DNA from 3 places in the Halomonas sp. A3H3 genome. Region 2 is predicted to be linked to each of the others. Evidence: predicted binding sites of a transcription regulator. Region 2 holds the regulator's gene; each other region holds the start of a gene.
What was found. Region 2 encodes FNR, which switches genes on or off when oxygen is low (the NO sensors DNR and NnrR bind a similar motif). Its sites were predicted from a motif close to TTGATNTANATCAA; they were not measured.
Positions count from the first base shown of each region.

Region 1: a site for FNR is predicted at 2,091-2,104, ahead of HALA3H3_RS10580 (xanthine dehydrogenase family protein molybdopterin-binding subunit). Genes of this name have one in related genera too.
Region 3: a site for FNR is predicted at 1,512-1,525, ahead of HALA3H3_RS13105 (cytochrome ubiquinol oxidase subunit I). Genes of this name have one in related genera too.

Region 1 is NZ_HG423343.1:2,379,298-2,384,824, forward strand. It holds gene HALA3H3_RS10580 (xanthine dehydrogenase family protein molybdopterin-binding subunit) at 1-1,979, opposite strand, end outside; gene HALA3H3_RS10585 (MarR family winged helix-turn-helix transcriptional regulator) at 2,189-2,668, shown strand; gene HALA3H3_RS10590 (N-carbamoylsarcosine amidohydrolase) at 2,713-3,378, opposite strand; gene HALA3H3_RS10595 (maleate cis-trans isomerase family protein) at 3,429-4,178, opposite strand; gene HALA3H3_RS10600 (alpha/beta fold hydrolase) at 4,221-5,039, opposite strand; gene HALA3H3_RS10605 (FAD-dependent monooxygenase) at 5,036-5,527, opposite strand, start outside.
Region 2 is NZ_HG423343.1:3,154,725-3,160,251, reverse strand. It holds gene hemN (oxygen-independent coproporphyrinogen III oxidase) at 44-1,477, shown strand; gene fnr (fumarate/nitrate reduction transcriptional regulator Fnr) at 1,562-2,308, shown strand; partial or broken gene ttcA (tRNA 2-thiocytidine(32) synthetase TtcA) at 2,301-3,008, opposite strand; gene ttcA (tRNA 2-thiocytidine(32) synthetase TtcA) at 3,209-4,075, opposite strand; gene istB (IS21-like element helper ATPase IstB) at 4,415-5,170, opposite strand; gene istA (IS21 family transposase) at 5,185-5,527, opposite strand, start outside.
Region 3 is NZ_HG423343.1:2,964,109-2,969,635, reverse strand. It holds gene HALA3H3_RS13105 (cytochrome ubiquinol oxidase subunit I) at 1-1,395, opposite strand, end outside; gene polA (DNA polymerase I) at 1,632-4,421, opposite strand; gene HALA3H3_RS13095 (homoserine kinase) at 4,602-5,527, shown strand, end outside.

The sequences.
Region 1 (5,527 bases), 780 kb from region 2:
GTGCGGCTGAGCATCTGGATCACATTACCATGCACCTGATGGCGAACGCCGGCGGGGTTCACCATCAGGCCCGCATCCTGACCTACATATAGGTTCTCGACGATAACCCGTCCACTCTTCACATTGACTTTAAGCTCAATCACCCAGGCGGCTAGCGCGGCACCAAAGCCGGGGAATTTACTATGTACGTACTGGGCGTAAGCGAAGCCTCGGCCGTAGCGCCACTCGCCATCGCTACTCGGATTGGCGTTAGCGGTGCAGGGCTTCCAGTTCGCACGTTCGGCTAGCGCTTCGACAAGCTCGCAGGCGCGGTTATCGGCTAAGTAGCGCAACCGATAGGCGACAGGATCTTCACCCGCCAAATAGGCGAGCTCATCAATATAGCTTTCGTGGGCGAAGGTGCTGGGCAGCGCCGAGACACCACGCAGCCAGGAGGCGCGCACCAGGGTCGGGACGTCGTCGCACACTATTTGGCGATGAGGGTAGCGGTAGGGCGGCACTGATGTTCGATCCCCCATTTCAAAGGGGATATCAATCGGTGAGGCAGCGCCGGTCAGCAGTAGTGCCAGGGTGGGCGCACTGTTAGAGGGGTAGCGCGTATTAAAGCGATAGCCTGCTGGGCTGCCATCTGCGTTCAAGCCGCCCTGGATGGCCATATACTGAGCAGCCCCTTTAGGCTCCCAGGTGTGCTCCTGCTCACGGGTTAGTTGCACACGAACAGGTCGACCCACCGCCTGAGAGAGCAGCACTGCATCCGCGCCAACGTCGTCGGCGCAGTTGCGGCCATAGCAGCCTGAGGTTTCCATGCGGGTAATGGTGATAACGCCTTCATCCAAACCGGTAAGGCGGGCGAGGTCGGCGCGCAGGCTGTGTGGATTTTGGGTGCCCGACCATACGTAAAGGCCATCTTCGTTGGCATCGGCGACAGAGCACGAAGGGCCGATGGAGCCATGCAGCTGGAATGGCCACACATAGTGACGATTGAGCGGATGCTGTGCGGCAGCCAGAGCGTTATCGAGATCACCCTCTTCGAGGAGTATGCGCTGCTTGCTGGGCAGGTCGAGCAGTGCTTGCTCTATGTTGTCCAACTGAGGCAAGCCTTCGATTGGGCGCCACTGGATCTTTAGCTGTTTGGCTGCGGCAGCAGCCTGCTCTTCACGCTCGGCCACCACGCCAACAAAGTCACCGACCACCACGACGCTTACCACACCTGGCAAATGCGCCACAGAGCTTTCATCTACCGCGATTAAACTGTTGCCAATAAAGTCGCCGCTATCATGGCCTACATAAGGCGGGCGAATCACTCGCCCATGCAGCATGTTGGGCAGGCGTAGGTCGTGGATAAAGGTCAATTGCCCGGTGGCCTTGGCGGGTATATCCACGCGGGAGGTCGATTGGCCGACCAGGGTATAATGGCTGACCGGCTTAAGCGGCACCTCATCGGCAAGCTTTAATGCATGACGGGTGCCTAGCAGTAACTCCCCAAAGCTAACGGATGAGCGGTTATTATCACTTGGCGTAATAGCGCCGTTCTGGCAGCTAAGTAGTGAGCGCTCAGTGTCAAAGTGCTTTGCTGCCAGGGTTAATAGATACTCCCGCGCCTGAGCCGCAGCTCGGCGTAAAGGCTCGGCAGTAATCTGAATCGATGCACTGGCAATGGTGGGGCCTTGGTTGGGGGCTTCAACGGAGTTGCCCAGCACCATAGTGACGCTGTCGAACGCGACGCTAAGCTCTTCTGCGACAATTTGAGCGAGCGCCGTGCGTATGCCCGTGCCCAGGTCTACGTGGCCGTTGAAAGCCACGATATGACTATCGCTCAGTACGGCAATGAATATCTCAGGCTCATGTGGGGTGAAGTTTGAGTGTGTACCTGGCTGTCCGGGCGCGGGCTTGGGGGGTGTAACCGGGTCGCGATAGATCACCAGAACATCAGACCCATACAGCAGTGACTCTCTTGTATAGTCTGATTTATCAGCCATGTCTGCCTCCCACGCTCGCGTTTACGATGATCAGTGCGGATGAATTTTAGGTGATGAAAGAGCGATAACTAAGGTAAAATTATAGCGTGTACGCCATAAAAGCATGATGAATTGATCCAGCGCAAGGAGTATTTCATACGTTGATGCATCATTTTGTTAACCAGTGCCATACTCGATACACGACGTCGCCAATAGATTAAGGATATGGAATGACAACGGATAGTGCGTTCAAACACTCGTCTTCCGGCGAGCACTCTACGCCTTCAGAGCAAGGGTATGATTTTTCTGAGCAAGTAGGGCATCTACTGCGTAAAGCCTACCAGCGGCATACGGCTATTTTTCAGCGCTACAGCAGCGATAAACAGCTCACGGCCATTCAATTTGTAACGCTGTGCACGGTGATGGAGCGCGGCCCCAGCTCGTTAACCGATATCGTCAACGCCACGGCGATTGATCCCGCCACTATCCGTGGCGTCATTAAACGTCTTAAAGCGCGGGGGTGGATCTCGCTAACCACCGACCCTAATGATCAACGCAAAGTCATGGTCGTGATCACTGAGGCCGGGGAGACATTAGTCGAGGCTATGGTGCCCAGTGCCAAGCAAATTAGCGATCAGACCATGAAAAATCTCAACCCGGCAGAGCGGGTTGCCTTAATGCATCTGCTGGAAAAAATGAACGCGGACTGATGACTCAACAGAGACGTCCGCTTCACCTGCGTTTTCGGATACTCCTAACGCTTCATTAAGTATCCCAGTGTTTCATCCAGTCCAATCACATCGCCATATTTGCTATCGATATCAAACAGGTTAGCTTCATGGGGCGCGGGGTGACGGTCACCCACGCAGTCACGCACGACCATCACCCGAAAGCCGTGCTGTACTCCATCAACGGCGGTGGCGCGAATGCAGCCACTGGTGGAACAGCCGGTAATGATGAGTGTATCGATACCCATGGCGACCAGTGTGGAGGCAAGCGAAGTTCCAAAGAACGCGCTGGCATACTGCTTGGTCATTACCAGCTCATCTTCACGGGGGGCCACCTCGGGGCAGAACTCGGCGTAAGGGTTGCCCGCCACCATCGCCCGCATGACCGGCGCCTTCTTGACCCAAATGCCACCATCGATTTGATCCGGGGCGTGATACAGGATGTTGGTGTGGATAACAGGCGTGCCAGTGCGCCGTGCGGTATTGAGTAGCGGCGGCATATTGGCCACCGCATCCACCACGCCCTGGGCAAATAGCGGCGAACCCGACGTGGTGTAGCCTTGCATAAAATCAACCACCAGCAGCGCAGGCGTTTTGCCAAAACCGATGCGCCCATCCCACACGCCTCGGTAGTTGTCCGTGGCAGTGTTATCGCTAACGCCATCGCTGTTATCAGTCGTGTGTGGCGACATGGTCGTCTCCTTAATCAGCACTCTATATCGTCAATAAGTACCTGATCTTGTTAGTAAGCCCCTGACAAGAGGGCGCCCGCGCCCGGTACGATGGGCTCAAGGTCGAGTGCCTTGAGCATGGCATAGGTGGTCGCGATAGCTGCGGTAACCACCGGCTTGCCGGTCAGGGCTTCGACCTTGGCGACGGCCGGTAGTGATGGCATTTGCACACAGGCTGACAAGACGATAGCGTCCACGTTACTTAAATCGAGACTGGCGACGATCTCGGGAAGATTAGCGGGATCGTGGCGAGCGACATCCAGGTTATTGGGGATCTCAAGCGCTCGGTAGTCGAGCACGTCAATGCCTTCCTGACGTATGTAGTCGACCACCATTTCGGTCAGCGGCTTCATGTAGGGGGCCACTACCACCACGCGCTTGGCTTTCATCACACCCAGGGCATCAACCAGAGCACCGGCGCTGGTGACCACCGGCGTGTCGCAACCGTTCTCTTCGGTGCGGCTGCGCAAACGCTTTTGCGACTCTCGGTGGTAGCCGGGCCCCATCGCCATAATGGCAACCAGGCAGGCATACCCCATCACATCCACCGCTGCATCAGAAAGCTCCAGGGCGCAGCGATCCGACTCTGCATCCATGGCAGCCAGTTCGTCCTTGCTGACGTTCTTCATGCGCATGCGGCTGGAGTGAAAGGTAAAGCGTTCCGGGCGGATTAACTGCCGCGCCGTAAGCATGGCGGGTATTTCGGTCTCCATGGTGATATTGGAGCTGGGGACGATCTGGCCGATACGGTAGCTTTTGATCTCGTTCTTTATATAGTTGCTGGTCATGGTATTTGGCCTCTCTTAGAGCTCGCTGCCCAGGAAGTCTTCAAACGCGGCAAAAAAACCGTCGAAGTCATCCCAGGGAATCATGTGACCCGCTTGTTCCGCGGTAGAAATACGAACCGTCGGTAGAAGGGCGCGTATTTCGGCGCGATCTTCATCCTGGATAACACCGCCTTTGCCTGCACACATCAGCAGCGTGGGCACTTTGATAGCGGGGAAATCCTGGTGGATATCGACGCTGTGGAACTCTTCAAACGCCTGAACAATGGCGGGCTCAAAGCAAGTATGTAACCACTCGGCGCGTAACCGCAGTTGCTCGTCGCTCCAGGTGGGGCAGTAGTGGCGCATGGTCTCGATATCGGCACCACGTGTGCAGTCGCGAATCGAATCCACGTACCAGGGCAGCTTGCTGGGGTACTCACGGCGTCCTGGCCCTGAAACCGGTGGGTCGATAAGTACCAGTTTGTCGATTCCCGTGGCGCCGCGACTCATGGCGCGTAGCGCAAAGCGCGCACCCATGGAGTGGCCCGCCAGAATGACATTGCTCAGACCCAGCGCATCAATAAAGGCGATCACATCGTCGGCGCAAGTGTCGGTGTCATAATCGAGCTCGGGTCCGGTAGACGACAAGCCGCGTCCACGAACATCCAGCACATAAGTGTCGAAATGCTGGCCGAGCCGCTCGGCCACAAAACGCCAGGTGATGGCTGGGCTGGTAATGCCCGGTATCAGTACCAGCGGTTGGCGCGAAGTCTCGGCGCTGTCGGCAAAGCGCAGGTAGTGCTGACGAATACCATTGGCGTGCACGTTGGCGCCATAGAGATAGGTGCTGTTCATGCTGGGCTCCCTTGACTGGTTGGTTGCTTCAGCGGTACTTCAAAGGGGTCATAGGCGAATACCCAGGCCGGGTCTTCGTCTTCCCGTAACCAGGTATTGTCGTGGGAAACCTGCTGAACCCGCGAGGCGCGTTCAAAACGGTTGGTGCGGTAAAGTTCGAATGCCTGCTGGTAGTGCTCGGCGCCCACTTCCTCCAGGCAGCGTACCAGCATGGCGGCATCCTCGATGGCCATGGCAGCGCCCTGGGCCATATGAGGCTTCATCGGGTGGCAGGCATCGCCCAGCAGCACCAGTCGATTTTCATGCCACAGTGGCAGCGGGTTGCGCTCCAGCAAGGGCCATTTGGTGACGGTTTCAGTGCAGTCAATCAGCGCTTGTACGGTGGGGTGGTAACCCTCGAATGCTTTGCGCATCTCTTCCCGTGAGCTGTCGACGAAGGAAGTGCCGTGGTTCCAATCGGGTTCAGGCACGCCGGTCACGTAGTAATA
Region 2 (5,527 bases):
CGGGTTAGGCTAGCGGCATTTCCTAACGTCGGAGCGCCCCTTCATGCCCGTTCATACCCCTGCTGCCTTGCCTCTTGCACCCGCTGCTGCCGCAGCCCCTATGCAGCCGGTGTGGGACGAAGCGTTACTGAGTCGCTACGACACCAACGGCCCACGCTACACCTCCTACCCCACGGCGCTGTCGTTTCACGACCAATTTACCCCTGGCGACCTGACCCAGGCATTGGAGCGTAGCAATGCCAGTAAGCGTCCGCTCTCTCTGTACGTTCATGTGCCCTTCTGCCGCAAGATCTGCTTCTACTGCGCGTGTAATAAAATCGCTACCAAAAACACTGCCCTTGCCGAGCCCTATATAGCCCGGCTTGACCGTGAAATGGTGCTGACCGCACGCCACTTGGATACATCACGACCGGTGGAGCAGTTGCATTGGGGCGGCGGCACGCCGACATTTCTCAGTTTGAACCAGATGGGCGACCTGATTGATCGACTGGATGCACGTTTTGGTCTTTCATCGTCTGCTGATCGCGATTACGCAATTGAAATAGATCCTCGCGAAGCGGATGTGTTTACGCTGCGCCATCTCGAATCCCTCGGCTTTAATCGCATCAGCCTGGGCGTGCAGGATTTAAGCCCGCTGGTGCAGAAAGCGATTAACCGTATTCAGCCTCGGGTACTTACCGAAACGCTGATGGAGGAGGCGCATCGCCTGGGCTTTCGCTCGCTCAATCTCGACCTAATTTATGGCTTGCCATTTCAGACTGAAAAGAGCTTTGCCAACACCCTACGCCAGGTGATCGAGCTCAACCCGGCGCGCCTTTCTGTGTTTAATTACGCGCATATGCCCGAGCGTTTTGCCCCGCAGCGGCGCATTAATGTCGATGACTTGCCAGGCGGAGAAGAGAAGCTAGCGATTCTGCGCACCACCATCGAAATGCTCACCGCAGCTGGCTATGTGCATATCGGTATGGATCACTTTGCCCGCCCTGACGATAGCCTGGCTATTGCCCAGCGCGAAGGCTCGCTGCAGCGCAACTTCCAGGGCTACTCCAGCCATGCTCAGTGCGACTTAATCGGGCTTGGCGTATCGGCGATTTCCCGTATTGATGACGTCTATGCGCAGAATCCTAGCGATCTGGCCCGCTACGAAGCGGCGCTGGATCAGGGGCAGCTTGCCACCGTGCGTGGCATACGCTTAAGTGATGACGACCTGATCCGCCGGGATGTGATTGAGCGGCTGATGTGCAATATGGGCATTGACCTGACCGCCGTTAGCCAGCGCTGGAACATTGATGCCCCACGCTACTTTGCGCCTGCGCTTGAGCGCCTGCAAAGCGCCGAGCAAGATGGCCTGCTGGCACGCAGCGGCGACCAGCTTAACGCAACGCCAATGGGTCGACTGCTGATTCGCCATATAGCAATGGCGTTTGATACCCATCTTTCCGGGCAAACGGGACAACAGTATTCTAAGATTGTTTAATCACCTTATTGCAGGCATGCTAAAGCGACTATAATAAGTAAGGATTTTCTAATTGATAAGCGGGACCCTCTCAAGGAGCAAAGCATGTTGGAACCCATGAGCCGTCGGCGCTCGCTACTCCATGAAGCTCGCTGCCAAACCTGCAGTTTGAGCTCACTGTGCCTGCCACTTGCCCTTGAGCTGGACGACGTGGGGCAGTTTGACGCCATTATTCGTCGTCGCGCGCCGCTGAAAAAAGGCGAACCGCTGTTTCGTCAGGGCGACACCTTTACCAGCGTTTACGCAGTCCGTTCGGGCAGTTTGAAACAGATCACCGCCGAAGGTAACGGCAGCGAGCAGTTGACCAATTTCTACCTGCCCAGTGAATTGGTGGGGTTGGATGGCATTGACGAAGAGCATTACCCCGGTAGCGTTATCGCCCTGGAAACGACCACCGTCTGCGAGATTCCTTTTGACCGCCTGGACTTACTCTCGGAGGAGCTGCCCGAACTGCGTGGCCAGCTTTATCGCAGCATGAGCAAAGAGTTGCGCGATGACCGGCGTATGATGCGGCTACTTTCGCGTAAAACCGCCGATCAGCGGCTGGCAAGTTTTTTGATTACCCTCTCGGATCGTTTTCGTCGCCGGGGCTACTCGCCTTACAGCTTTCGCCTCTCAATGCCCAGGGCTGATATTGGCAACTACCTGGGCTTAGCGGTGGAAACGGTCAGCCGCATACTAAGCCGCTTTCAGCAGCAGAGTGTGGTGGCGGTCTCCGGGCGAGAGGTCAACATTCTCGATATGCCGCGCTTGATTACCCTCGCCGAAGAGGAAGAGCAAACAGTTAGCTGACGTTAAAGGCTTGGATACGCCCCGCCAGTAGCTCTGCTTGCTTGGCCTCAAGGCCTTCAAAATCGAACAGGCTGCGGTCGGCCAACTGGGAAGGGGCAATGTTGGTGACAGCCTTGAACATGCTCTCCAGGCGGCCAGGAAACTTTTTGTCCCACTCGGCGAGCATCTCTTTGACCACCTGACGCTGCATATTAGGCTGGGAGCCGCACAGGTTGCAGGGAATGATTGGGAACTCCATCAGCCGCGAAAACTCAGCGATATCCGCTTCTTTGCAGTAGGCCAACGGCCGAATAACGATATTCTTCCCATCATCGGATAGCAGCTTTGGCGGCATCGCTTTCAGGTTGCCGCCAAAGAACATATTGAGAAACAGTGTTTCGAGAATATCTTCCCGGTGATGGCCCAGGGCTATCTTATTGGCGCCAATCTCTTCGGCAAAGCCATACAACGAGCCGCGCCGCAGCCGTGAACAAAGCGCGCAGGTGGTTTTACCTTCCGGGGTTTTCTCTTTTACCACCGAGTAAGTATCGCGCTCGACAATGTGGTACTCCACGCCCTGCTTATCCAGATACGCAGGCAATACGTGCTCGGGAAAACCCGGCTGTTTTTGATCCAGATTGACCGCTACCAGCGAAAAATTGACCGGCGCATTGCGCTGCAAATTGCGCAAAATCTCCAGCATCGTGTAGCTGTCCTTACCTTATATGCCAAATTTTTTAAAAGAGGAAGAGTGAGTGAGTAAAGCATTACAATACAGTCACTTAATTTTCTTTCTTCTAAAGAAAACAAACACAAGCCATACAAAAAATTCATTTTTTGTAAAAAAAAGCTTTAAGCAAATGCAGTTGATCAAAATATAACCAAAGACAGCCCAGATACACCAATGTATTCTTTACAAAATCATAGGTTGATTGCTTCTATAAAATTGGTCGAAGAAACATCTACACTGCCAGTATGGTTCGAGATGACTTTACTAGACCTGTCGATATCGAGATTGTGGAAATCGAAAAGATTTAAGTCAGCTAGTTGGCTTGGACTTACATTCTGGATACCGTTAAATATGTTTTCAATACAACCCGCTTTTTGTTTTTCCCAGCCTGCCAACATGTTTTTTATATTCTGTCTTTGTAAGTTCTCCTGAGAACCACAAAGATTACATGGAATAATTGGAAATTCTACAATTGATGCCAGCTTAGCAATATCTTTCTCACGACAATAAGAAAGCGGTCTTATTACAATATTTCTGCGATCATCACTTAGCAGCTTAGGAGGCATTGCCTTTAACTTACCGTTAAAAAACATATTCAAAAAAAGAGTTTCTACAATGTCATCCATGTGATGGCCAAGAGCTATTTTTGTAGCCCCAATCTCCTCAGCAAACCCATATAGAGAACCCCTTCTAAGTCTCGAACAAAGTGAACAAGTAGTTTTCCCTTCAGGAGTTTTCTCTTTAACAATTGAATATGTATCCTTATCTATAATATAATAATCAATATTATTCTTTTTGAAGAAGCCAGGAAGAACATGCTCCGGAAAACCGGGTTGTTTTTGGTCGAGATTCACAGCGACCACATCAAAATTAATCGGTGCTACTCTCTTCAAATACAACAGAGTATCAAGCATAACAAATGAATCTTTGCCACCACTTATGGCAGCCATTACTTTGTCACCATCTTCAATCATAGAATAATCACAAACAGCTCTCCCAGCGTTAGCCCTTATTTTTTTATAAAGCTTGTTCAAATCCATCTTTTCTTTAGGCTTCATAAACCACCATTAAAATAAAAGTTATAAATAAATAACAAATCAAAATCTTCATAACCAATATTCTAAATCAGATGGCATAAATTTTCGACAGATGAATTGAGATATTCGATGGGAGATAGAGTGTTTCAAATTCCTGAGCTAGCAGAAGCTTCAGATGCATGAGCATATGACCAACATTCGACATTTTGTCGATTCGCAATCTCGCTAAGTTGAGATTGGGTGCTTTGTTCGCTAGAGCTGACTCGGTGCGTATTCCGGCGAACGTGACCGGTCATTCCGGTGATCGTGACCGATTTGCACACGGCCTTCACGCTGGAGAGAGTTTTGTACGCTGAGCGGTCACGATGGGTCAACCGATTCCGTTTTTTGTGCGTTGGTTTTTCTCAGTGATTCCCCTTTCAGATTGAGTCGGTGAGCGCCGTGCAGGAGCCGATCCATGATGGCGTCTGCCAGCGTGGCGGAGCCGATGTAGTCATGCCAGTGCTCCGTGGGTAACTGGCTGGCGATGAGGGTGGAGCCCCGCCCGTGTCGGTCTTCGATTACTTCCATCAGGTCCTGCCGCTGCTGCGCCGTGATCTTCTGCATGCCCCAGTCATCCAGGATCAGCAGGTTGGTCTTCAGCAACTGGTTCATCAGCCGACCGTAGCTACCATCACCGTGCGCGATGCGCACCTGCTCGAACAGGCGCGGCACTCGCAGGTAGCGCACCGAGAGGCCTTGCCGGCAGGCCTGATTGCCCAGGGCACAGGCCAGCCAGGTCTTGCCGCAACCGGTAGGCCCGGTGATGCACAGGTTCAGGGACTGGCGGATCCAGTCGCTGCTCGCCAGGGCCGCCATACGCGAGCGTTCCAGTCCCCGGGGATGACGGTAATCGATGTCTTCGATGCACGCCGGCACGCGCAGGCGGGCGGCCTTGAGCAGCCGGTCCAGCCGACGGTTTTCCCGGTGCAGCACCTCCCGATCCACTAACAGGGCAAGGCGTTCCTCGAACGCCAGGTCGTGGGTTTCCGGTTGGGCGCGTTGTTGTTCCAGGGCATCGCCCATGCCCGTCAGCTTGAGGTGGCGCAAGGTATCGAGGGTGTTGTGCGTTAGCATACGTTTCTCCGGGATCAGTGGTAGTAGTGGGGGCCGCGAACGTTGGTGTGAACCGGCAGCTCGGTCAGTTCCGGTGGCTCCTCGACCAACGGCAGCGGTAACTGATCCAGCCCCTGCTTCAGGATCGAGGTGATGCTCTGGTAACTGGCGGAGTGGATGGCCAGCGCCCGGGCACAGGCCTGCTCCAGGCGATCACGACTGTAGCGCCGACTAAGGTTCAGAAGTCCCAGGCAGGCGCGGTAACCATGTTCCGGATGAGGCCGATCCTTGAGCTGCTTCTGCACCACGCCCAGCGTGCCGGGGCCGATGTCATTGGCCCAGTTCAGGAACCGTCCCGGTGACCAGTTCTGATGGGCC
Region 3 (5,527 bases), 190 kb from region 2:
CAGGCTGGAAATGGCCAAGTGAACCGGCAGTATCTCGCCGATTGCCCACGGCTGACGCCCATATTCGGCCACGAACCAGCCCGCCTCACAGGCAATCCAAGGCAGCGGTAGGCTGAACAGCGCGAAGCGAAGTAGCCACCGGGACTTCTCTGGCTGACGACGTACGCTATGCCAGAAGGCCAGCGCAAACAGCAACAGCATGCTAAAGCCCGCGGCGACCATGGCCCGAAAAGACCAGAAAAGCGGCCAAACCTTGGGAATCGACGCTTCAACGGCTTGATCAATTTCGGCTGTGGTCGCATTGGCTACATCGTCGCTATAGGCACTGAGCAGTAGCCCATAACCAAGATCGCTGCGTACTTCCTCGAACCGAGCCATATCCCCTTCGCGCTCTTCATCACTGCGCAGGCGCTGCATGAGAGCGTAGGCCTCCTGGCCATTGACGATGCGTTCGCGGTGCTCTTCCTTAAGCTCTCGAATACCCATCACTTCGGTATTCAGCGAGCGCGTGGCGATCAAGCCCATCACACCAGGTATGCGGATGGCAAAGTCGGTGTGCTGTTCCGCCTCGTTGGGGAGCCCAAATAGCGTGAAAGCCGCAGGTGCGGGATGGGTTTGCCACTCTGCTTCGATGGCGGCCAGCTTGACCTTCTGCACGTCCCCCAGCTCATAGCCAGACTCATCGCCCAGTACAATGACCGATAGCGCGCTGGCCAACCCGAAGGCAGAAGCAATCGCAAAGCTGCGCCGCGCAAAGGCAATCTCACGCCCCTTGAGCAGGTACCAGCTTGAAATCGCCAACACGAAAATCGCCCCGGTGACGTACCCCGCTGACACGGTATGCACAAATTTGACTTGGGCGACGGGGTTGAGCAGTACCTCTGCAAAGCTGACCAACTCCATACGCATGGTGGCTAGGTTGAGCTCCGACCCTACGGGGTGCTGCATCCAGCCATTGGCTACCAGAATCCACAGGGCTGACATATTGGTCGCCAAGGCCATGAACCAGGTAACCGCCAGGTGCTTCTCTTTTGACAGGCGATCCCAGCCGAAGAAGAATAGCCCGACCAGCGTCGACTCAAGGAAGAACGCCATCAAGGCTTCTATCGCCAGGGGCGCTCCGAAAATATCGCCGACATAGTGAGAGTAGTACGACCAGTTAGTGCCGAACTGGAACTCCATGGCGATACCGGTCGTTACCCCTAACGCAAAGTTAATACCAAACAGCTTGCCCCAGAATTTGGTCATCTGACGATAAATGGTTTTACCGGTCATGACATAGACCGACTCCATGATCGCCAGAAGTATCGACAGCCCTAGCGTTAAGGGTACAAACAGGAAATGCACCATCGCCGTAAAGGCGAACTGCAACCTGGATAATTCAACAATGTCCATGAGTGACTCCCGATGGATAGCTTAAACACACCTTTCGCCCCACCGGGAAACCACAGACAGGTGCTAACCCAGGCAAAGCGATGTGTACAGGCTATTCCTCCACCCGAGCCAACAATTTGATCTTGATCAATTCCTTACTTAAGCATTGCACTGTTGCGACAATATGCCATCCACCCCCTTCCTCATTCAGAGGCGCAGGTGTAAACGAACGAGGCTTGCGGTGTTGGTAGTAGGCATTAGTGCGCTTCATCCCAATTGGCACCGCTCTCCGCTTCTACAATCAGCGGTACTTTCAGCTCAGCCGCGCCCTGCATGCGTTTTTGCACCTGCTCGATAAAGGCCTCGACCTGCTTCTCGGCGACTTCAAACACCAGTTCATCGTGCACCTGCATCACCATCAGCGCATCGAACTCGCCTTCCGCTAACCACGCATCCACATCGATCATCGCCTGCTTGATAATATCGGCGGCAGTGCCCTGCATCGGCGCGTTAATCGCGGTGCGCTCAGCGCCTTGGCGGCGGTTGCGGTTTTGCGACTGAATTTCCGGTAGGTAGAGCCGCCGACCCAGCACGGTTTCGACAAAGCCATCTTCAGCTGCCTGGGAGCGAATACGCTCCATATAACGGGCCACGCCAGGATAGCGGTCAAAGTAACGATCAATGTAGGTTTGCGCCTGGTTGCGCTCGATATGCAACTGACGCGACAACCCCCAGGCACTCATGCCGTAGATCAAGCCGAAGTTAATCGCTTTGGCGCTGCGGCGCTGATCGCCAGAGACCTTCTCAAGAGAGGTGCCGAAGACTTCTGCCGCCGTGGCGGTGTGAATATCACGCCCTTCGGCAAACGCTTCCAGCAGCCCTTTATCTTCAGATAAATGCGCCATAATGCGCAGCTCAATTTGCGAGTAATCGGCGGCAACAATACGGTAGCCAGGGCGGGCAATAAACGCCTGACGAATTTTGCGCCCCTCTTCGGTACGGATGGGAATGTTCTGTAAGTTGGGATCCGACGACGACAGCCGCCCGGTCGCAGTGACCGCCTGATGATAGCTGGTGTGTACCCGGCCAGTGGCTTTATTGAGCAAACGCGGTAGCTTATCGGTGTAGGTGGACTTCAGCTTGGCCAGCCCCCGGTGCTGCATAATCACCTTGGGCAGCGGGTAATCCAGCGCCAACTCTTCCAGCACACCTTCCGCGGTAGAAGGTGCGCCTTTAGGGGTTTTCTTGAGCACCGGAATTTTCTGCTCTTCAAACAGAATCTGCCCTAACTGCTTGGGTGAACCGAGATTAAATTCGCGCCCGGCCAGTTCAAACGCCTCGCGTTCTAATTCGCCAATGCGCTGCTCTAACTGTTGGCTCTGTTTGTGCAGTAGCTCAGCATCCACGGCGACACCGTTTCGCTCGATGCGCGAGAGCACTTTGATCAGCGGCAGCTCAATATTATCCAGCACCTCCGCCAGACGCCCTTCGCTCTCGACCTGGGGACGCAGCGCTTGCTGCAGCCGCAGGGTGATATCGACATCTTCGCAGGCGTATGGCGCCGCTTGCTCCAGGGCAATCTGGTTAAAGGTCAACTGCTTGGCGCCCTTACCGGCAATCTCTTCAAAGGAGATGGTCTTTTCACCCAAATACTTGAGCGCCAGCGAATCCATATCGTGCCGGGTGGCGGTGGAATTGAGCACATAGGAGGCCAGCATGGTGTCAGCAAAAGGGCCTGCCACGGAAATCGCATAGTTGGCCAACACGGAAATGTCGTACTTGAGGTTTTGGCCAATCTTGGTTTTTGTCGGGTCTTCCAGCAGCGGTTTTAGCGCCGCCAGCACCGTTTTACGGTCAAGCTGCTTAGGCGCATCCAGGTAGTCGTGGGCAAGCGGAATATAGGCCGCCTCACCCACTTCCAGCGACAAGCCAACGCCAACAATTTCCGCATCCATGTAATTAAGGCTGGTGGTTTCCAGATCGAAACAGAAGCGCTCGGCGTTTTGCAGCCGATCCAGCCAGCGCTCGAAGTCTGCCTGTTCGAGGATGACCTGATCTTCACGAACAGAGGCTTGCACAGAAGTGCTCGCCCCCTCGGACTCGCTACCACCTTCTTCAGCGCTTACGGGCGCAGGCTCGCCGCCTTTAACGTCATCCACGCCTTCGTCTTTGCCTTCCAGCAGCTCGCCCAGCCACTGGCGGAATTCCATCTCTTTATACAGGGTGACCAGCGCTTCGCGATCCGGATGAGCAATATCCAAATCATCCAAGCCCACCGGCAACTCGCAGTCGACTTTAATGGTGGCCAGCTGATAGGAGAGAAACGCCTGATCGCGATGCTCTTCAAGCTTCTTGGGCAGAGTTTTGGCGCCCCGGAAAGTGAGCGTTTTCACTCGTTCTAAGTCGCCATAAATGGTCTCCAGCCCGCCGCCCATGCCTTGCAGCAGGCCAATAGCGGTCTTCTCACCCACGCCGGGCACACCGGGAATGTTATCGACCTTGTCACCCATCAGAGCGAGAAAATCGATAATCAATGCGGGCGGCAGGCCGAATTTTTCTTCTACGCCCGCCTCATCCAGGGTTTCATCCTTCATGGTGTTCACCAGAGTGATATGGGCATTAACCAGTTGCGCCATATCCTTATCGCCGGTGGAGATCACTGCATCGCGGCCCGCCTGGGTGGCGTGATGGGCCAGGGTGCCAATCACATCGTCCGCCTCTACGCCGTCAACGCAAAGCAGCGGCAGGCCCAGCGCCTTCACGCAGGCGTGCAGCGGAGCGATCTGGCTGCGTAGGTCATCGGGCATCGGCGGGCGGTGCGCTTTATAGTCGCTGTACAGCTCATCGCGGAAGGTTTTGCCCGGCGCGTCAAACACCACCGCCATGGGGCTTTCGGGGTAATCCTTAATCAGCCGTTTGAGCATGTTTAACACGCCTTTCACCGCGCCCGTTGGCTGACCATTGGAGGTCGTTAGCGGCGGCAGCGCATGAAAGGCACGGTACAGATAGGAAGAGCCATCGACGAGGACGATCGGAGCGCGAGCCATAACCAAGTTCCATTGTTAGATAGGATTGCTTAAAAAGAATTGCCAATAAGAGTGCCTCACATGATACGCGTTGCACAGGCAGCCTGTAGAGCCAAACTCGACTCTCTTATCACAACAACGCTGCCAACTGAGCGACCAAGCCGCTACAATAATGGGCTTAGCAACCTGGGCGAGACTCTCATGGCTGTATTTACTCCGCTTAGCGACGCACAGGTCGCCGCGTTTTTAGAAAAATTTGATGTGGGCAGTTTTGTTTCCCTTAAGGGAGTCGCGAACGGCACCGAAAATTCGACTTTTTTTGTGACTACCGACCGCCGCGAACTGGTATTAACCCTGTTCGAACAGGGCGAACACGCAGAACTGCCGTTCTTTGTCGAACTGCTGGACTATTTGGACGAGCACCGCTTACCGGTGCCCGGCACCATTCATGACCGCGAAGGTATCGCGCTGCATAGCCTGGAGGGCAAGCCGGCGTTGCTATTCCCGCGCCTGCCTGGCCGCCATCCCGAGGCGCCCAATGTAGCCCAGTGCCATGCCTTAGGCGATACTTTGGGTCACCTGCACGTGGTGTCAAAGCGTTTCCCCGGCCACCGCCCCAACCCGCGGGATCTCAACTGGCTGCAGGTGATGCACCATAAAGTATTGAGTTACCTAAGCCCCGCGGATCAAACGTTGATGAAGGATGAAGTCGACGATTTCGAGAGCGCCTTTATGCGACACGGTGAGCTGCCCCAAGGCGCCCTGCACGGTGATCTGTTTCGTGACAACACCCTGTTTGAGGGTGACCAGCTTGGCGGTATTATCGACTTTTATAATGGCTGCACTGGGGATCTCCTGTTTGATCTGGCGATTGTGATCAACGACTGGGCCTCCAACGACGATGGCACTCTCAACGCTGAGCGCTACAATACGCTGTTGAGCGCCTACCTGGCGCGCCGGCCGTTAACGGCGGATGAACGGGAACTGTGGCCCACCATGCTGCGCATGACGGCGCTGCGCTACTGGCTGTCACGCCTGCTGGTGGTCTATGTTGATCCCCCGGCCCACGATTTGACGCCTCACGACCCCGAACGTTTTCGAACCATATTAACTGCGCGCATTGCCCA